Regions from separate parts of the Massilia sp. 05N420 genome, predicted to be linked through region 3. Evidence: predicted binding sites of a transcription regulator. Region 3 holds the regulator's gene; each other region holds the start of a gene.
The links. The regulator FNR, encoded in region 3, switches genes on or off when oxygen is low (the NO sensors DNR and NnrR bind a similar motif). The targets are predictions, from matches to a motif close to TTGATNNNNATCAA.
Positions count from the first base shown of each region.

Region 1 (5,135 bases), on a different contig from region 3:
TCCACCTGCAGCGGCACCAGGCCCAGGTCCACGTAAGGCACGCCCTCTTCCCGGAACACCGCCAGCGCATGCGCCATCAGCGCGTACCACAGGCCCTGGCGGAAGTTGGCGGACGAGCGCGAGATGTTCGGCACATAGCCGGCCAGGCGGCCGTCCCGGTAGATCGGATCGAAGAAGATGAAGCCGACCGCCTCGCCTTCGGCATCGTAGGCGTAGAAGTAGCGCGTGCCTTCGCGGTAGTCGATGATCATCGGCCGGATCAGGAAGCGGATCTCGTTGTTCTTGCAGCGCCGGGTGCGGATCCAGGCTTCCGAGATACGCTTGACCTCATGGTCGAAGCCGCCCTCGCGGATCTCGATGCCCTGGCTCCTGGCGCCGTTGACCGCGGTGCGGACAATCTGCTTGCGCGCGCCGCGCAGGCTCCAGTCCGCGAGTTCGATCTTCGATTCGCTGCCGAACTGGGTGCCGTAATAGCCGTGGCGTCCGTGCAGGTGGTCGACCACCGCCTTGCTCACCTGGACGAAGACGGCGTGCGGGAAGCGCTCCAGGAAGCGGTCGATCAGCACTGCGCGCTGCTCCGGCGCGCACACCGGATCGGCCAGCGCGAACTGCATGCCCCAGTACTGGGCATAGGCGATATAGCCGGCGCCCGGCAGCTCGAAGTAGGCCATGTCCGGCTGCATGGTCGAGAAGGACATCGGGTGGCTGCCATATTCCTTCAGCCACGCCACGCGCCTGGCCAGCTCGGCGTGGGCGTCGGCGTCGGCCGGAGCGAGCGGCCGGGTGAGCGCGAGAGCGGCGTCGCTCATGCGAGGTCCGGCTTCTCGCCCAGCACCGACCAGTAGCAGTCCAGCAGCAGCAGCTTGTAGTGCTTCTGCTCCTGCACCCGCAGGCCGAGCTTCTTCATCCACTCGGGATAGTTGTAGATATTGTGGAAGGCGTTCCCGGCAAACAGCCAGAAGAAGCCGACCGCCCCATACCAGTACAGGGTCTTCACCAGCCGGCTCAGGACGTTCCCGGTCGGGAAGGAGAAGTCGCCCACCACCACCCGCGCGCCCGGCCGGCCGAGGCGGATCAGGTGCTGCAGCACCTTCACCATCATGTCCTCGTGGAAGACGTTGAGGAAGAAGTTGGCCACCACCATGTCGTAGCGCTCGTACTCCTCCACCTGCATGATGTCGCTGTGGACCTGGCGGATCGAGACCTGCACGCCCTCTTTCGCCAGGTTGGCCTGGAACTTCCTCAGCATGGTCTCGGACAGGTCGACCACGGTGACCTCGGCCCCGCGGCCCGCCGCGTAGACCGCATCCCTGCCGTGGCCGACGCCGGCGAACAGCACCCGGTCGCCCGGCTGCAGGCGATCGAGCATCGCCACCTTGCACTTGTGGATCGACTTCCCGCTGTAGAAGGCACTCAGCCAGTCGTAGATCGGCCCAACGAGCCTGTATTTGTCGCTCACGCTTGTCTCCTTCTTGTCTTTTGTATAAGCGTAAGCGAAAGCGTCAGCCCTCCACGATTTTGTGCCTGCCTTTAGGAGCCAACTTCCTGGCCTTCCGAGTCAGTGCACGCGGCGCCGGCGGACGGTCGAGGTCCAGTTCTCGAGGTCGACCTCGTCGCGCATGTCGGCGCAGGCGTCCAGCAGCTTCGCGATCTCGCGCTTCGTCAGGCCCGAGTTCAGGGTCAGGCGCACCAGCGCGCGGTTCTTGGGCGTGGCCGGGGCGCAGAACACCGCGCCCTGGATACCGCGGTTTTCCAGCGCCTTGCGCAGCACCAGGGTCTTCGGCTCGGTGCCCACTTCGAGCGCGACGATCTGCTCGCTGCCCTCGTCGACGCAGTAGCCGAGCCGTTCCAGGCCGCTGCGCACTTCCTCGGTGATGCGGCGCAGGCCGGCCCTGCGGACGTCGGCCTGCTCGACGAAATCGATGGCGGCGTCGAACCAGGCCAGCTCGTGGTTCAGCAGGCAGGAGCTGAAGATCGCCGGGCGCGACTCCGACAGGAAGTAGCCCTTGAAGCGGCTCGAACAGGTGATGATGCCGGCGCGGCCGGCGAAGGCCTTGGCCAGCGAGGCGGTACGGAAGTGCACGCGGTCTTCCAGTCCGGCGGCGATCACCAGGCCGGCGCCGCGCGGACCGTGGGTGCCGAGCGAATGCGATTCGTCGACCACCAGCACGCTGCCGGTCTTCTCGGCCAGGGCAAGCACCTCGTGCAGCGGCGCCAGGCTGCCGTCGGTGCTGTACAGGGCGTCCACCACGATCACGCCGGCGCCGTGCTTGTTCAACTGGCGCTGCAGGTGCTCCATATTGTTATGCAGGAAGGGCACGGCCCTGGCCCCGCCCAGCTGGACCCCGTCCCACAGCGAGGCATGCGCCATGATGTCGAGGTAGACCGGCACGCCCGGCTCGGCGATGCTGTGCATCAGCCCGACGTTCGCGGCCCAGCCGGATTGCGCCAGCACCGTCTGCTGGGCGCCCATGAATTCGGCGAACTTCTCTTCCAGCCGGTGCTGCCGGCTGCCGGCCTGCAGGTAGACGGCCGACATCAGGTTCTGCCCGGCCTTGCCCTGCAGGGCGCGCACCTGGGCCTGGAGCAGCGCCGGTTCGTTTGCCAGGCAGAGGTAATCGTTACCGGCCAACATGACCGCGCCGGGTCCCTGGCGCTTCCACACATGGACGTGCTCGCCGCCCATGAGCTGTTCGATCCGGTTCACGTGGTGTTCGTCCATCCGGCGGGTGACGAAGGCGGGCATGCGCAGGGCTGCGGGGCGGACATGGTTTTGGGCTTTGGTCAGTAGTGTCATTTTTTTATCTCCAGGAAAAATTTCATTGTGTCCATACGCAAAAATTCGGCTCGGCTTCTCGACGCACTCTTGACCGAGATCAATCTGAACTGAGCAGTTTCCTTCAAGCTCAACCAACAATTGCGTGAGATCAATTGTTAAGTGACAAGGATCGAAAACAGACGGTCGACGACCGGGAGTTGCCGAGTGAAGAATCTGCTGTACAGGAGCATCGCGAACATCAGTGCGCCGATCAGGATGCGTTATCGGCTGACCCGCCCCGCCTTGCTGGCGTGGCTGCTGCGCCAGGACCAGCTGCACGAGCATGCCGTGGTGCGGCTGCATTTCCTCGCATGGGTCGGCTGCATCGGCATGCCGGCGTACTACCTCATCTGGACAATGTGGTTCCCACAAAAGTTCGAGAGCCCGGGCCTGCGGATACTCGGTTTTGTTCTATGCCTTCCAGCATTATTGTTCCCGCGCAAAATCAAGCGAAACTGGCTCCGTCCCTATGAGTTCATCAGCGTCACCTATGTGATGCCCTTCTTTTTCAGCTACATGTTCCTGATGAACCACGGCTCGGCAGTGTGGGGCGAATCGCTGCTGCTGGCGCTGATCCTGCTGTTCCAGTTCGATTCCCTGTGGGCGCTGCTGTCCTGCAGCGCTGGCGCGCTGGCCGCCTGCCTGCTGTACGTGGTGCTGGGCGATCCGAACGCGAGCGGCGATTTCCACGCCCTGCCGCTGGTGCTGGAGCAGGCGCCGATCTACGTCTTCACGATCGTGATCGTGGCCCTTACCAAGATCGGGCGCCGGCTGCTGGCGAGCGAAAAGCTGGCCGGCATGGCGCAGGCGCTGGCGATGGTCTCGCACGAACTGCGCACGCCCCTGATCAGCATCTCCGCCAACGTGCGCGGGATCGCCAGGGCGGTACCGGGCGAGGAAGAAGGCGTGCCGGAAGCGCTGGAGCGGATCGGCTTCGAGGTGCGCCACATGAACCAGATGATCGACCTGTTCCTGATGTCGGCGGCGGCCATGAACCAGCAGCTGTCGCCCAACGAGCGGGTCTCGATGGCCGAGCTGGTGAATGGCGTGATCGGCCGCTATCCCTTCGTCAGCGGGGAGCAGCGGCGCCTGGTGAGCGTGGTGGTGCGCAGCGACTTCGCCTTCCGCGGACGCCAGGAACTGGCCTCGGTGGTGCTGCTCAACCTGCTCCGGAATGCCCTGAAGGCCCTGCAGCGCGCCGGCAAGGGGAAAGTGCGGATCATCGTCGACGGCGCCCGCAAGCGCCCGCGCCTGCTGCTGATGGACAGCGGCTGCGGCATCCCGGCGCGCCAGCTGCCCTACATCTTCGAGCGCTTCTATTCCTACCCGGCGAACACCGGCGCCGGCATCGGCCTGGCGCTGTGCAAGGACATCGTGCATGCCTGGCACGGCAAGATCCGCTGCCGCTCGCGCGAGGACCTGTACACGGTGTTCGCGCTGGAGTTCCCGCCGGCGCGGCGCGCCGCCGACGCGTCCACGACGCCGCGTCCTCCCCGTGCAATCAACGACCGAGTCGAACGAGTCAACGAGGCTTAGCATGAACCTGCCGATCTACCAGCATCCCACCATGACCGTCCTCGTGGATGACAGTCCCAGCTTCTTGCACAGCCTGCGCTTCCAGCTCGGCCCGAGCTTCCCCAGCATCGGCTTCAGCGACACCACCGCCGCCACCGCCTGGCTGCGCCAGCACGGCGCCGCGCCCGCCGCCCTGGCCGGACTGCTGTCGCCCAGCGTCGACACCTATACCTTCGCGCCCCAGCCCTACAACATCGCCCTGCACGTCGAGCAGGTATGCGGCATCCGCCGCCACGCCCAGCGCTTCCTGACGCCCTCGGTGCTGGTGGTCGACTACGCGATGCCGGGCATGGACGGGATCCAGTTCTGCGAGGCGGTGCGCGACCTGCCGTGCCGGAAGATCCTGCTGACCGGGGTCGCCGACGAGCGGGTCGCGATCGAAGCCTTCAACCGCGGCCTGATCGACCGCTACGTGCGCAAGAGCGACGCCCACGCCCTCGACCGCCTGGAGGAGGAACTCACCCATCTGCAGGAGGGCTACTTCCTGGCCCAGTCGGAAGCGCTGCGCATGCTGCTCTCGCTGCACGATTTCAGCTTCGTCAACGATCCCGCCATCTGCGGCCTGGTGCGCGAGCTGGGCGCGCGCCACAAGATCGTCGAGCACTACCTGTTCAAGACCCCGCCCGGCTTCCTGATGTACGACCGCGATGCCCACCCCTGGCTGCTGGCCGTCGAGACCGAGCAGAGCATGAACGCCCACTTCGAGATCGCCCTCGACGGCGGCGCCCCGGCCTCGTTGCTG
Region 1 is NZ_JBFTMX010000035.1:18,915-24,049, reverse strand. It holds gene AC1DIX_RS20320 (DUF2156 domain-containing protein) at 1-809, opposite strand, end outside; partial or broken gene AC1DIX_RS20315 (class I SAM-dependent methyltransferase) at 806-1,462, opposite strand; gene cqsA (alpha-hydroxyketone-type quorum-sensing autoinducer synthase) at 1,559-2,797, opposite strand; gene AC1DIX_RS20305 (sensor histidine kinase) at 2,984-4,354, shown strand; gene AC1DIX_RS20300 (response regulator) at 4,356-5,135, shown strand, end outside.
Region 1: a site for FNR is predicted at 2,867-2,880, ahead of cqsA (alpha-hydroxyketone-type quorum-sensing autoinducer synthase). Genes of this name have one in related genera too.

Region 2 (5,135 bases), on a different contig from region 3:
CGCCGGCGCGCTTCGGCGTCTTCCTCACCACCGTGCTGGCCTTCTTCCTGGCCGAGATGGGCGACAAGACCCAGGTGGCGACGGTGGCGCTGGCCGCGCGCTATCCCTCCGCGGTGGCGGTGGTGGCCGGCACCACCCTGGGCATGATGCTGGCGAACGTGCCGGCCGTGTACTTCGGCGACCGCATCGCCGGCCGCGTGCCGCTGAAGCTCGTGCACGGCATCGCGGCCCTGATCTTCGTGGTGCTGGGCCTGGCGACCCTGTTCGGCCTCGGCAAGAACCTGGGCTTCTAGTCGCCCGCCTGGTTGACCCAGACCGGCGCCGACCACAAGACCTTGCCGTCGTCCTGGGTCAGCTTCGCATAGTAGAAGTGCGGCCCCGGCGACGGCGTCAGCGTGACGCTCGCCTGCGCCGCCAGCTGGCTCACGTTGCCGTTCCGGCCCGGCACCCCTTCCATGATCGCCACCGTGGCCGCACGCCGGCCGGCATCGTTCGCGAACTGCACCGACAGCTGGAGCGGTCCGCGGTTGTCGATGCGCTCGCCCATCAGGTGGCCGTTGGCGGTAAATACGATCTGCGATGCCTTGTCCATGGTCGCGAACACGCGCCGCGCCCTGAGGGCGTCGATGAAGCTGTCGCGGGTCAGCGGCACGCCGTTCGGGACCAGCACCGCGGTGCGGTTGGTGTATGAGCTGCCCCAGTTGGCGCAGTGGTTGTCCTGGTTGCTGCTGAAGGCCACGTGGTAGCCCGCTTCCAGCAGCTTGTTGCAGGCCGCCTCGAAATTGCTGCGGCGGGTCTCGCCCTCCTTGTCGTTGGTGGAGAAGGCCGAGGTGTTCATCACTTCGCACAGCGCCATCGCCTCGTCGCCGTCCGCCGTCCAGGCCAGCGGCACGCCGCCGACCTTGAACTGGTCCTTCAGCGCCGGGTGGTTGAACTGGCCGATCCAGCCCTGCTTTCGCATCAGCGTGTACAGCGCGCCGTAGTCGCTGCGGCTGCTGAGCGTGTCGGCCAGCAGCTCCCCCTTGCCGTTCTTTTCCCAGCCCAGCAGCTCGTCGCTGTTGAAGATGTTCAGGTGGCCGCCGTTGCTGATCACGCCCCACTCCATGCCGTACAGGGCCAGGAAGTCCGGATGCTGCTCGTTGAACGCGCGCGCCATCCCGAGGCCGGACTGGTACAGCGCCCTGGCCGCGGCCGGATCGGCATCAAGCTTGGTGCCATCCGAGCCGTCGTACATGTGGTTGTGCTCGGAGACCATCAGCATGTCCAGGCCATGCTCGCGGGCGTAGGGAAAGGCGGTATCCGGACCGAAGGGCGCGGTCTGCGGGTCCTGGGCACCCTTGCAGTTATCGAGGGCGGCGCCGCCGTCGCTGTGGCTGGTCTGGCTGTGCAGGTTGCCGTAATAGACCGTGAACGGCAGCGCACCCGCCGCCGGCGCCGCCTGCAGCACCTTGCGCCGGCCCGGCATGGGAGAAAAAGCCGGCAGCGCGGGCGCCGGCGGGTTGCCGACGGCGATGTCCCAGGACTGCTCGACCGCTTCATCCCCGGCCGTCGCGTGCAGGCGCACCCGGTACACGCCGGGCGCAGGCAGCCCCTTCGCCAATTTACCCTGCCAACGCACCGGCACGTCGACCGGCCGCCCGGTCAGGATCGCCTGCCCCTGCCAGCGCGCCACTTCGCGGCCGTTCGGCGCCATCAACTCGAGGCGCCAGTGCACGCTGCGGCGGCCCTGCAGGCCAGGGTAATCGAAGGACAGGCGGAAGGTGCGTGATTCGGCCCCGCGGGCCTCGCCGCGATAGGGCGCGTCCAGGGTCGCCTCTAATTCCTGGTGCTCGTGCGGCGCCGGTGCAATGCGCTGCGCCGGAGCGGCAGCGGCCGCAAGGTGGAAGAAGCTGGCCGCTGCGAAGACGAGGCAGCGGGACCAGGCCAGGGAAGGGATAAGGGATGAGGTTTTCATGATGCAATTTTTGCAATTGCATCACTCCTTCACCTTGATCCTCGGATCATAACGATATAAAATTGTTATTAACTAATTGACAAAAATAAAGTCAGCTGGAATATCTGGTTTGCAATGCTTTCACGTCATTGCCGCGAAAACGGGCATGAGGGCTCAACAGCCAATAGGCCGTACTTGGTTCTTCGACTGATCCACCAGCTTGTTCTTCGCAATCCACGGCATCATCGGGCGCAGCTTGTTGCCCACCCGTTCGATCCGCGCTCGGCCACGTAGCCCAGGCGGTCGAAGTCGATGTTGGCGCCGCCGGCGACCGCCACCAGGGTCTGGTCCCGGACCGGCGCGCCAGCCAGCGCGGCACGTTCCACATAGGCCTGCAGCCCGGCCACCGCCAGGGCGCCCGCCGGCTCGAGCACGCTGCGCGTCTCCTGGAACACCTCCTTGATGGCCGCGCAGACCTCGTCGGTACCGACCAGGACGATCTCGTCCACGACCTGCCTGGCGATGCGGAAGGTCTCTTCGCCGACGAGCCGGACGGCGGTCCCGTCGGAGAACAGTCCGACTTCCGGCAGCGCGATGCGCTCGCCCGCCGCCAGGCTGCGCGCCATCGCATCGGAATCGACGGTCTGCACGCCGACGATCCTGATGTCCGGCCGGCAGGCCTTGACGTAGGCGCCGATGCCGGCGACCAGCCCGCCGCCGCCGATGGCGACGAAGATCGCATGGATCGGGTCCCGGTGCTGGTGCAGGATTTCCATGCCGACCGTCCCCTGGCCGGCGATCACATCCGGATCATCGAAAGGATGGACGAAGACGAGCCCCTGCTCTTTTTCAAGCGCGGCCGCGTGGTCGTGGGCATCGGTATAGGAGGTCCCGTGCAGGACGATGTCGACGCAGGGACCGCCGCGCCTTGCCACCGCATCGATCTTGATCCTCGGCGTGGTGGTCGGCATCACGATCAGCGCCCGGCAACCCAGCCGGGCCGCCGCCAGCGCCACACCCTGGGCATGATTGCCGGCGGATGCGCAGATCACGCCGCGCCGGCGCTGCGCCGGCGACAGCCTGGCCATCTTGTTGTAGGCGCCGCGCAGCTTGAAGCTGAAGACGCTCTGCATGTCTTCGCGCTTGAGGCAGATACGGTTGCCCAGGCGCTGGGAGAGCGAGGGCAGCATGTCCAGCGGCGTCACGCCCGCGACCTCATACACTTGTGCGCCCAGGATGCGCTTCAGGTAGCCGGCCGTCATCGGCCGCTTTCGTAGGTCCGGTCTTTCGACAGCATGACTTCGTGGTGTCCGCGGCCAGCCGGAATCATGGGGAAGCAGTTCTCGGCCTGTTCGACCACCACGTCGAGCAGGAAAGGACCTTCCGACGACATGCACTCGGTGATCGCGTCGTCGAGCTCGTCCGCCCTGGCGACCCGGCGCGCCTGCCATCCGAAGGCGCGTGCCAGCGCCGGGAAATCCGGCAGGGCCTCCGCATAGCTGTGGCTATAGCGGGCGCCGTGATGCAGTTCCTGCCATTGCCGGACCATGCCCATGCAGCCGTTATTCGACAGCACGACCTTGATCGGACAGCGATGCTGCACGGCGGTGGCGAGTTCCTGGATGTTCATCAGGATCGAGGCGTCGCCGCTCACGCACACGACCGTCTTTTCCGGATGCGCGATCTGGGCGCCGATCGCGGCCGGGATGCCGTAGCCCATCGTCCCCGCGCCGCCCGAGGTCAGCCAGCGCCGCGGCCCATCGAAGGGAAGGTATTGCGCCGCCCACATCTGGTGCTGGCCGACGTCCGTGGAGACGATGGCGTCCCGTCCGTCCAGCGCGCCGGCCAGGGTCTTCATCAATTGCTGGGGGACGATCGTCGGCGACGTGGCGGCAAAGCCGAGACAGTCCACGTCCCGCCATGCCTGGATGCGCTGCCACCACGCGTCCGTGGACGCGACCTCGGCCTGCATGGCGGCGAGCTCGCGCTCCAGGGCCGCCAGGACCGCGTGGCAATCGCCCACCAGACCGACGTCGGCGCGCACGATCTTGCCGATCGATGCCGGATCGATGTCGATGTGGACGATGCGCGCGTCAGGACAGAATTGATCGAGCTTGCCGGTGACCCGGTCGTCGAAGCGCGCCCCCACGCAGACCACCAGGTCGGCCTCGTGCATCGCCAGGTTGGCTTCCAGGGTGCCGTGCATGCCGAGCATGCCCAGCCACCGCGGATCCGATGCCGGAAAGGCGCCGAGTCCCATCAGGGTCAGCGTGCACGGTGCGTTTTTCATGCGCACGAGGTCTGCAAACGTGGCGCAGGCCGCGCTGCCGGAAGCGGTCAAGCCTCCGCCGCCGTAAAAGACGGGACGGCGCGAACCGGCGATCAGCCTGGCCGCCTGTTCCAGCAGCGCACCCGGAATGTCCGGCACCAGGGACTGCGGGACGGACGGCGGGCTTGCGGCCAGCGAGCGCGGCGCGGTCACGGCGACTGGCTGCAGCTGGACATCCTTCGGCACGTCGACCAGCACCGGCCCCGGGCGGCCCCGGGTCGCCTGCCGGACCGCGGCGTCGACCATGTCCACGATCTCGTCCGCGCTGCGGACCTGGGCATTCCATTTGGTGACGGTGCGCGAGATGCCGAGCGCATCGCACTCCTGGAAGGCGTTCGTGCCGATCAGGTTCGTGGCGACCTGGCCGCTGATGCACAGGACCGGCACCGAGTCGCACAGGGCGTCGAGCAGGCCGGAGGTGGTGTTGGCCATGCCGGGTCCCGAGGTGACGAACACGACGCCAAGGCGGCCGGTCGACCTCGCATAGCCCTCGGCGGCATGCACCGCCGCCTGCTCGTGCCTGACGAGCACATGGCGCAGCCGCGGTTCGAGGTACAAGGCATCGTAGAGGGGAAGCACGGCGCCGCCGGGATAGCCGAAAACGGTATCGACGCCGGCGTCGATCAGGCAACGCAGCAGCAGCTGCGCGCCGGTCAGGGTGGGGTCCGAAGGAGTTCTCATCCTTAAATTTTATCGACGCAGCCCCTGAAAGTGCTTCATAATTTCCACCATATTCGAGAAAATATGGAAAAATTTATGGAAACGAGCGGCTACAACGGAAAATCTTTCGAACAGCAGGATCAGGCGATCCTGCGCATCCTTCTCGAGGACTCACGCACGCCGCTGCAGGAGATCGGCAAGGCGGTGGGGCTG
Region 2 is NZ_JBFTMX010000029.1:26,960-32,094, forward strand. It holds gene AC1DIX_RS18500 (TMEM165/GDT1 family protein) at 1-293, shown strand, start outside; gene AC1DIX_RS18505 (CehA/McbA family metallohydrolase) at 290-1,954, opposite strand; partial or broken gene ilvA (threonine ammonia-lyase, biosynthetic) at 2,200-3,195, opposite strand; gene ilvB (biosynthetic-type acetolactate synthase large subunit) at 3,192-4,943, opposite strand; gene AC1DIX_RS18520 (Lrp/AsnC family transcriptional regulator) at 5,007-5,135, shown strand, end outside.
Region 2: a site for FNR is predicted at 2,031-2,044, ahead of AC1DIX_RS18505 (CehA/McbA family metallohydrolase). Genes of this name have one in related genera too.

Region 3 (5,135 bases):
TCTCATGAATGACGCCCTTACGATTTCCGTGCCTCGCCTTCACACAGATCGGCTTACGCTTCGGGAATATCGTGTTGAAGACTTCGAATTATTTGCGGATCATTTGTCGAATGCCGAAAGCTCAGCGCATTTAGGCTCGGCAGACCGTCAGACCGCCTGGCGCATCTTCAACTCGCATGCTGGATTCTGGCTCCTGAACCGGGCTGGCTGGTGGTCTATAGAGGACCGGCAGACAGGTCAGCTGGTTGGCAGCGTGGGCGCTTTCTTCCGCCACGAATCAACCGTGATGGAGATGGGATGGAATACCTATCGGGCATTCTGGGGAAAGGGAATTGCGAACGAAGCGGCGGCGGCAGTCCTGAAGTATGCGTTCGAGGTCCGGGGTGAGCCGAAGGTTCGGGCACTGATCGCTTCCGGCAATGAATCATCGCGTCGTGTCGCCGAGCGCCTGGGAATGAGGTACGAAATGAAAACTGAACTGAACGGCAAGGAAATCAATAGTTACGTGCGTGAGAATACCTGAAGCGGCTGCGATCGGCGATATGCCGATGTCCCTTCGGGTCCCATGAGCGGACGTGGGCAGTCGCATCATGGCAATCGTATTTGCATGCGGTCCCGGACAGTCCACCTGGACGCGATTACTCCGGAAATTCCGGCGGCTGCGAAGGTGGGTTGTGGCGACGCCTATTCGGCTCCAAAAAGATGCGCATCTCGAAATCAGGCGGGAGGGGCCGCTCTGAAAGTTCGCCGGCGGCGTGCGCGCGTACTTCAGCAGAGCTCGAGTAGATCGCTGCGTCGATCAATAGGGCGGTCTTGTAGTCGCGGCGTCGGTTCATCACGCGATTCCCAATAGTGGGCGGATATGCTGAGTATATCCATTCGCGCTTGAGGTGGCGCGCCCGGCAGTGAAGCGAATCCGGCTTATGCAGCCTGGCTCGGCACCGCCCGGGATTACGTGTACTGCATCGACGACGCTGGTAGATCCTGGCGCCGATCTGCACGAATATGGTTTACCCTCGGGTGGGTCATTTCGGCACCGGTTTGCCAACCGTCGTGGTGAGCGATCGAATATCACCCAAGGCGCCGCACCAGTTCCGCCAGGCGGCGGCCACACGGTCCGCATCCACGTTGCTCAGGTAGTTCTGCCTTCGCAGGCCGGCGCCGCCATGGACATGGCGGGCCGCAACTTCGACCAGTTCACGGCGGAACAGCGCGCCGCCGTGGTCGCCGCCCACCCGCGCGGGCAGGATTTCGGCCACCGGGTGCTGAAGCGGCGCCTGGACACCACCTTCGCTAGCTTCAATGACGATTTCCTCGCCTTCAAGGAACCCGGATTCCAGCGCGGGAACATGTGCGGCATCCTTCCCGGCTCGCGCTGGGAAGGATGAGGCGGCCGCCCGGCTCAGGCTTGGCCGACCACCACCTGACTGATCTGGACGACCGGCGTCTGGTTGGTGTAATTCGGAATGTCGCCCATGATTTCCTTCGTATGCGGGCCGAAGCCGGCCTGGAAGGCATCGACCGAGTCGCAGAACAGGTGACCCATGGCGATGTAGGGCGCGTTCGACGCCGGCGCACCGCCGGCCATTCCCCTGTCGATCGTGTAGTACATTAAAGCATCGCCCATCAGTTCCTTCACCATGGGCATGTGCCGCTCCCGGTAGTAGTCGTCGTCGAAACGGGCGTCCGGGCCGTTGGGATACATCACGCTCACCTTGATCATCTCTGTCTCCTCGTCGTGGTTGCTTCAGTTCGATTTCGATGCCGGAATTTCGTAAAAACAGAGTTTGTCGCCACGATTCGCCATTTCCACGCCGACCTGGTCCAGGGCTTTTCGTGCAGCCTCGTTGTCCTCCGGGCAGGTGATGATGAACGAGTCCATTCCGTGTCGCGACGCCAGCTCGCCCAAGGCCTTGACGGCTTCTTTGCTGTGACCTCTGTTCCGGTACGCTTCATCCACGTATCCCCCGGCGTTGCCGATCTCTCCCACCGCTTCCGGCGCGCCCGGTGCAAAGTGATACTGGCCGACAAGAGCCCCGTCGTCGTCGACGAGATTGAAGACATAGAGTGGAAGCTTGCGTATTGGATCGAATCGAAACCCATCGAGATCGAGCCGGGTTCGGCCTTCGCGCAAGCTGCCAATGTCCTCAAGAAGCCCATGGCGGGATGGAGCGCCCGAGAGTTCTTCAACTAAGTTACTTGTCGTCATGTCGACCTCCGTTTTGTGCTTGGCCTACGTCGGACGACCAGCATGTACCCACTGGATCTTATTGTCGAGGGGAGTGCCTGAAATACAACTGCCTGGCCCTGGGCCCGCAAGGCGAACAAATGGTCGTGCAAGTCGTCGACGGCAACGTCGTCGCGCCGGAAGCCGCACCGGCCGATCAAAAGCCGGAAGCAATCCAACAGGCTGGCTGATCATGCCATCGGACTGCACTGCTCGGTCCCGGCCGCCATCGCCTTCAGCCGCGCCGGTTCGAGCAGGGTCACTTCGCGCTTGTCGACCTGCAGCAGGCCAAGCTTCTTGAAGCGCGACAGGAGGCGGCTGATGCTCTCGATGGTCAGCCCCAGGTAGTTGCCGATGTCCTCGCGCGACATGCGCAGCTGGAAGCTGTTGGCCGCATAGCCGCGCGCGGCGTAGCGGGCCGACAGGTTCACCAGGAAGACGGCGAAGCGCTGCTCGGCGCGCATATTGCCGAGCAGGAGCATGACGTTCTGCTCGCGCGTGATTTCCTGACTCATGATGCGGTGGAAGTGGCGCAGCAGGGCAGGCACCTGGCCGAACAGGTCTTCCAGGTTGGTGAAGGGGATCTCGCAGACTTCGCTGTCTTCCAGCGCGACGGCGTCGCAGTGGTGGCGGTCGGCGCTGATCGCATCCATGCCCAGCAGTTCGCCGGCCATCTGGAAACCGGTGATCTGCGCCTCGCCGGCCGCATTCACCTGGTAGGTCTTGAAGTGGCCGAAGCGCACCGCGTAGAGGTTGCGGAAGGGCTCGCCCATCTTGTACAGGGCTTCGTCGCGCTCGAGACGGCGGCGGCGGCCGATGATCTTGTCGAGGCGGTCGATGTCCGCGTCTTCCAGGCCCATCGGCAGGCACAGCTGGTGCATGCTGCAGGCCGAGCAGCTGGCCTTGAGCGCGGGAACGTTCAGCGGCTTGTCGTCGCTCTGGAAAGAGATGGCCTGGATCATCGGATAAAGGATGCGAATGGATGTCAATACCCAGGATTATACGGCCCCATGCCGAGCTTGCGTTCGCAAAGCCGGGGCTTCCTCGACGCCTGATCATACTCCGTGGCATTTTGAACGCGGCCAGGCATCGCTACTGCGCCAATCGTGCGCGGCTCAGCACGTGCTAGATTCCGTACACGACAATAGCGGAGGGGACTCATGTTCGGCTTGGCGGCATTGGACCTGGCGCGCCTGCAGTTCGCGTTCACGATGTCGTTCCACATCCTGTTTCCGGCCATCACCATCGGCCTGGCCAGCTACCTGGCCGTGCTCGAGCTGTGCTGGTTGAAGACCAGGCGCCAGGTCTTCGTCGATCTCTATCACTTCTGGCTGAAGATCTTCGCCGTCAACTTCGGCATGGGCGTGGTCTCCGGCATCGTGATGGCTTACCAGTTCGGTACCAACTGGAGCTATTTTTCCGAATACGCCGGCGCCATCACCGGGCCGCTGCTGGCCTACGAGGTGCTCACCGCCTTCTTCCTGGAGGCCGGCTTCCTCGGCGTGATGCTGTTCGGCTGGTCCAAGGTCGGTCCCGGGCTGCACTTCCTCGCCACCTGCATGGTCGCGCTCGGTACACTCATCTCCGCCACCTGGATCCTCGGTTCGAACAGCTGGATGCAGACGCCGCAGGGCTACGACATCGTCAACGGCCGCATGGTGCCGGTCGACTGGTTCAAGATCGTCTTCAATCCCTCTTTCCCGTACCGGCTGGTGCACATGTCGATCGCGGCCTTCCTCTCGACCGCGCTGTTCGTCGGCAGCTCGGCGGCCTGGCATCTGCTCAAGGGACGGGGGAGCGAGGCGGTGCGCACCATGCTGTCGATGGCGATGTGGATGGTGCTGATCGTGGCGCCGATCCAGGCCGTGGTCGGCGACATGCATGGCCTGAACACCCTGAAGCACCAGCCGGCCAAGATCGCCGCCCTCGAGGGGCATTGGGAAAACGAAGGCGACAAACCCTTGCCCCTGCTGCTGTTCGGCATTCCCAGCATGAAGGACGAGGAGACAAGATTCGCCATCGGCATCCCGCGCGTGGGCAGCTGGATCCTGACCCATACCTGGGGCGGCCAGATCAAGGGTTTGAAGGAATTTCCGCGCGACCAGCGGCCGAATTCCCTGATCCTGTTCTGGAGTTTTCGCGTGATGGTGGGCCTGGGCCTGCTGATGATCGCGCTGGGCGCCTGGGGCGTGTGGCTACGCTTCAGGAAGCGCCTGTTCGACAGCCGCGGCTTCCTGCGCATGGCCATGTGGATGGGACCGGCGGGTCTGGTGGCGGTGCTGGCCGGCTGGATCACCACCGAGGTCGGGCGCCAGCCCTGGATCGTCTATGGCGTGCTGCGCACCGCGGACGGCGCCTCGAAGATCGACGCCGGACCGGTGGCGCTGAGCCTGGCGTTGTTCGTGGTTTCCTACTTTTTTGTGTTCGGGGTCGGCATCGCCTATGTGCTGAGGCTGGTGCGCAAGGGGCCGCAGGCCTTCGATACCACGCGCATCCCGCAAGGCGGGCCGGGCAGGGGACGCACGCCGGCGCGGCCGCTGTCGGTGCCGGAGGCCGATGCCTCCGCCAACCAAGACAATATGACGTGAACATGGACATGGACATCGACATCACCGCGGTCTGGGCCGGCATCATCTTCTTCTCCGTGTTCATGTACGTGATCCTGGACGGCTTCGACCTCGGCATCGGCATGCTCTACCCCTTCGTCCCGGCCAGGCGCGACCGCGACGCGATGATGAATTCGGTGGCGCCGATCTGGGACGGCAACGAAACCTGGCTGGTGCTGGGTGGCGAAGGGCTGCTGGCCGCCTTCCCGGTGGCCTACGCCGTGATCCTGCCGGGCCTCTACCTGCCGCTGATCTTCATGCTGCTGGGCCTGATCTTCCGCGGCGTCGCCTTCGAATTCCGC
Region 3 is NZ_JBFTMX010000001.1:188,353-193,487, forward strand. It holds gene AC1DIX_RS00860 (GNAT family N-acetyltransferase) at 5-523, shown strand; gene AC1DIX_RS00865 (hypothetical protein) at 639-836, opposite strand; gene AC1DIX_RS00870 (hypothetical protein) at 1,167-1,388, shown strand; gene AC1DIX_RS00875 (EthD family reductase) at 1,403-1,723, opposite strand; gene AC1DIX_RS00880 (GNAT family N-acetyltransferase) at 1,748-2,209, opposite strand; gene fnr (fumarate/nitrate reduction transcriptional regulator Fnr) at 2,419-3,189, opposite strand; gene AC1DIX_RS00890 (cytochrome ubiquinol oxidase subunit I) at 3,388-4,815, shown strand; gene cydB (cytochrome d ubiquinol oxidase subunit II) at 4,824-5,135, shown strand, end outside.

Region 4 (5,135 bases), on a different contig from region 3:
GCCGGTGAAGGGACGCGCGATCACGCGGCCGATATTGTAGGGCTTGACCAGCTCGTACGCGGCTTCGCAGACTTCGTACAGGCGCTCGAGGCCGAAGTGTTCTTCGTGCGCGGCGATCTGCAGCACCGAGTCGGCCGAGGTGTACAGGATCGGCTTGCCGCTGGCGACGTGCTCGTCGCCCAGCTCGTTGATGATGGTGGTGCCGGAAGCGTGGCAGTTGCCCAGCCAGCCCGGTACGCCCGTCAGCTCCTGCAGTTTATCCGTCAGCTCTTTCGGGAAGCTCGGCACGGTCTTGGGGAAGTAGCCCCAGTCGAACAGCACCGGCACGCCGGCGATTTCCCAGTGGCCGCTCTGGGTGTCCTTGCCGGTCGACTGCTCGCGGGCGACGCCCCAGGCGCCGCTGAAGCCGTCGCGTTTCTCGAAGCCGGCCGGCCATTCGCCGCTGGCTTTATGCGCCGCGGCGCCGAGGCCGATGGTTTCCAGGGTCGGCAGCGACATCGGCTTGCCTTCCCTGGCGGCCCATTCGGCGATGTGGCCGAGGGTGTTGGCGCCGGTGTCGCCGTACTTGCCGGCGTCGGGCAGTGCGCCGAGGCCGAAGGAGTCAAGCAGGAGGATGAATGCGCGTGACATATAGTTATCTCACATAGAAATTGCTAGCTCGTCGCCCCCGCGAAGGCGGAGGTCCAAGTTTGCCTGCGTTTCGACTGCTCGACAAACTTGGGTCCCCGCCTGCGCGGGGACGACGTATTAGGCGTTAGCGGTCGTACCCAGACGTTCAATAAACGCGTGCATCAACGCCACCAGATCCTTGGCCGCCACCGCAGCATACTTCAGGGTCTGCTCGTGCGACAGCGGGAACGGGGTCAGGCCTTCGGCCAGGTTGGTGATGGCGGAGACGCCGGCGACTTTCAGGCCGCAGTGGCGGGCGGCGATCACTTCCGGGACCACCGACATGCCGACCACGTCGGCGCCCATGGTGCGGAAGGCGCGGATCTCGGCCGCGGTTTCGAAGTGCGGGCCCGGGGTCGACAGGTAGACGCCTTCGTGCAGGGTGATGCCCTTCTCTTTCGCCACGGTCTTCACCAGTTCGCGGGTGTCAAGGTCATAGGCGTTGGCCATGCTGAAGAAGCGCGGGCCGAAGCGGTCGTCGTTCGGGCCGGCCATCGGGCTGCCCGGCAGCAGGTTGATGTGGTCGGAAAGCAGCACGATGCTGCCGGCGTCCACTTCCGGACGCAGCGAACCGGCCGCGTTGGTCACGAACAGCAGTTCGCAACCCATCAGTTTCAGGGTACGGACAGCGGAAGTCATCACGCTGGCGCCGTAGCCTTCATAGAAGTGGCCGCGGCCCTTCATGCAGGCGACCGGCACGCCGGCCAGGGTGCCCAGCACCAGTTCGCCGGCGTGGCCGTGCACGGTGCTGATCGGGAAGCCAGGCAGGTCGGCGTAGCTGATCGCCACCGCGTCCGTCATCTGCTCGGCCAGCACGCCGAGACCGGAGCCGAGGATGAGCGCCACACGCGGCGTGAAACCGGGCTTGCGGGCACGGATGACGTCGGCGGCTTCGAATGGGGTGTTGCTGAGCATGGATGGCTTCCTTGTGATATTCGCTGGATTGGGCTTATTGCGGGTATTCGTGCTGGCAGACCGGAGAAGCTGAAAGAGCGTCAGGCGCTCAAGGTGTTGCACAGAAAGCGGGAGCCCGGTGCACCAAATAAATCAAACTATGCATTATCGTGGATTGGTATGGCAAATACCAAATTTTTGCTCGATTTATATGTAGAAGGTATAAATGGGCTATGCTGCATGTTAGCCCCCGGAGACAGCCTCGGATTGACGCCGACCAAACAAGTGTTTAAGATTAAAAACAATTGTTTATAGCCTCCTTGAATCGGAACCACCGTGAGCGAACACTCAAAAAAACAACAGTTGCTTGAGCTGATCCGCGCGAACCCCTTTATTTCGCAGCAGGATCTGGCTGCCAGCCTGGGGCTGTCGCGCTCGGCCGTGGCCGGCTATATCGCCGGCCTGATCCGCGAACGCAAGCTGCTGGGACGCGCCTACGTGCTGCCGGACCGCCGTCCCGTCACCTGCATCGGCGCGGCCAACCTCGACCGCAAGCTGCGCTCGCTGGCCGGCATCGCCATGCACACCTCGAACCCCGCCATCCAGAGCGAATCCTTCGGCGGCGTCGCCCGCAACATCGCCGAAAACCTCGCGCGCATGGGCACGCCGGCCGCCCTGCTGACCGCGACCGGCAAGGACAGCTCGGGCGCCGCCCTGCTCGCCCACGCAAAAAGCCTCGGCATCGACCTGGGGGGCACGCTGCAGCTGCCCGACCTCGCCAGCGGCACCTATACCGCGGTGCTGGACCAGGATGGCGAGATGGTGGTCGCGCTGGCCGACATGGCCCTCTACGACCGCCTCGATCGCGCCTTCGTCGACAGCTGCCAGGCCCGGCTCGCGACCAGCGCGCTGGTGGTGGCCGACCTCAACCTGCCGCTCGACACGGTCGACGCCGTGATCGCCGGAGCGCGCCGTGCCGAGGTGCCGCTGGTGCTGGTGGCGGTGTCGGAGCCGAAGATGGCGCGCCTGCCGCGCGACCTGTCGGGCGTGCGTCTCTTGATCCTGAACCGCGGCGAACTCGCGGCACGGGTCGGGCGCGAGCTCTCCAGCGAAACCGAGCTCGACGCCGCGATGGCCGAAGTGCGGGCCCAGGGCGCGCGCGACCTGATCGTGACGCGCGGCGCCGATGGCGTGCTGTTCACGCGCGGCGGCACGGGTGAGGACCAGATCGTCCGCCTGTACGCGCCCGGCACCGACGTGGTCGACGTCACCGGCGCCGGCGACGCCTTCGCGGCCGCCGTGTGCTGGTCGCTGGTCCACGACGGCGAAGACCTCGAACTGGCCTGCCGGCGCGGCCTGAAACTGTCGGCGCTGACCCTCGGCGTGACCGAGACGGTGCATCCGCGCCTCGGCCCGGACACTCTTACGAACATGAACCTCCAGGACTGACCATGCAAGCCTTTCTCCAGTTTTCTCCCGAAGTGCAGGCCGCCCGCGCCGCCGGCAAACCCGTCGTCGCCCTCGAGTCGACCATCATCTCGCACGGCATGCCCTACCCGCAGAACGTGCAGACCGCGCGCGAAGTCGAGCAGGTGATCCGCGACGCCGGCGCGGTGCCGGCCACCATCGCCATCATCGACGGCCGCATCTGCATCGGCCTGTCCGACGACCAGCTCGAGCAGCTGGGCCAGTCGACGGACGCGATCAAGGTGAGCCGCCGCGACCTGGCCTACGTCCTGGCCACCAGAAAGCTCGGCGCCACCACCGTCGCCGCCACCATGATCTGCGCGAAGCTGGCCGGCATCGAAGTCTTCGTCACCGGCGGCATCGGCGGCGTGCACCGCGGCGCCGAGACCAGCTTCGACATCTCGGCCGACCTGCAGGAACTGGCCCGGACCGGCGTCGCCGTGGTCTGCGCGGGCGTCAAGTCCATCCTCGACATCGGCCTGACCCTCGAATACCTCGAGACCCACGGCGTGCCGGTGGTGAGCGTGGGCCAGGCGGCCTTCCCCGCCTTCTTCACGCGCGACAGCGGCTTCAAGGCCGACTTCCAGCTCGACACGCCGGAAGAACAGGCGCGCTTCATCCGCACCAAGTGGCAGCTCGGCCTGGAGGGCGGCGTGGTGGTCAGCAATCCGGTGCCGGAAGTCTCGTCGATGAAGAACGAGGAGATCGATGCCATCATCGCCCAGGCCCTGGCCGAAGCGGCGCAGCAGGGCGTGAAGGGCAAGCTCGTCACGCCCTTCCTGCTGGCGCGCATCAAGGAACTGACGGGCGGCCGCAGCCTGGCCACCAACATCGCCCTGGTCAAGCACAACGCCCTGGTCGGCGCCAAGCTGGCCGTGGCGCTGCACGCCACCCATTAACGACAGCCTGACGGGTTCTCCATGTCGATCGACCTGAAGCAGTTGAAGTATTTCCTCGCGGTGGCCGAAGAGAAAAGCTTCAGCCGCGCCGCCGAGCGCCTGCACATCTCGCAACCGCCGCTCTCGCAGCAGATCATGAAGCTGGAGAGCGAGCTGGGGGTGCGCCTGTTCGCGCGCACCACCCGCAGCTTCGAGCTGACGGTGGCCGGCAAGGCCTTCATGCAGGAAGCCTCGGACCTGCTGGGGCGGATGCGGATGGCGGTCGACACCATCCGCCAGATCGACCGCGGCGAGGTCGGGCGCCTGCGCGTGGGCATCGTCGGCTCGGCGATGTGGGGCCCGATACCCGGCCTGCTGGAACAGTTCCAGAGCCAGTTCCCGCGCGTGACCTGGACCATCCACGAACTCGGCCCGAACGAGCAGTGGGACGCCCTGCGCGGAAAACAGATCGACGTCGGCTTCTGGCGCGAGCCGAAGCGCGACGAGGACGAACTGAAGCACGCCGGCCTGCGCCAGGACCTGTGCTTCCAGGAGAACTACTGCGTGGCGGTGAACGTCCAGCATCCGCTGGCGCGCAAGGACCGCATCGAGCTCACCGACATCGCCGGCGAGCCGCTGCTGATCCTGCACCTGGACCAGTCGGCTGAGCCGCGCTACCTGATCCAGTGCTGCGTGAACGCCGGCTTCCAGCCGACCATCTTCCAGGAGGCGGCCGAGCCGCAGACCCTGCTGGCGATGGTGGGCGCGGGCCTGGGCGTGGCCCTGATGCCGGAGACCACCGGCCGGATCGGCTGGCCGGGCGTGCGCTTCCTGCCGATCAGGGACATTCCGCCGTCGGCGAACCTGTACATCACCTATCCGATCCAGGACGACGCGCCGGTGGTGCGGGCCTTCCTGAAGATCGTGAATCCGGAAGGCGAATCCTAGGAATCGATCCCGGTAGGGATAGGCTCCACTCAAGCCGGCGGACTGGCCGCATCCATCAGGTTCGTCCGCAGATTGACGATGGCCTTCTGCAGGGTCCGGAACTCTTCCGGGGTCAAGCCCGCGGCCCTGGCCGTGACCTCGCGGTAGTCGAAGGCTTTTTCCCGCAGCTGGCGTCCGGCCTCGGTCAGGGACACCCGCACGCTGCGCTCATCCTCCGCGTCGCGCTCGCGGCGCACATATCCCATCGCTTCCAGGCGCTTGAGCATCGGCGTGAGCGTG
Region 4 is NZ_JBFTMX010000016.1:150,791-155,925, reverse strand. It holds gene AC1DIX_RS13195 (phosphopentomutase) at 1-630, opposite strand, end outside; gene xapA (xanthosine phosphorylase) at 748-1,584, opposite strand; gene AC1DIX_RS13185 (carbohydrate kinase) at 1,900-3,012, shown strand; gene AC1DIX_RS13180 (pseudouridine-5'-phosphate glycosidase) at 3,015-3,929, shown strand; gene AC1DIX_RS13175 (LysR family transcriptional regulator) at 3,951-4,856, shown strand; gene AC1DIX_RS13170 (MarR family winged helix-turn-helix transcriptional regulator) at 4,886-5,135, opposite strand, start outside.
Region 4: a site for FNR is predicted at 1,831-1,844, ahead of AC1DIX_RS13185 (carbohydrate kinase). Genes of this name have one in related genera too.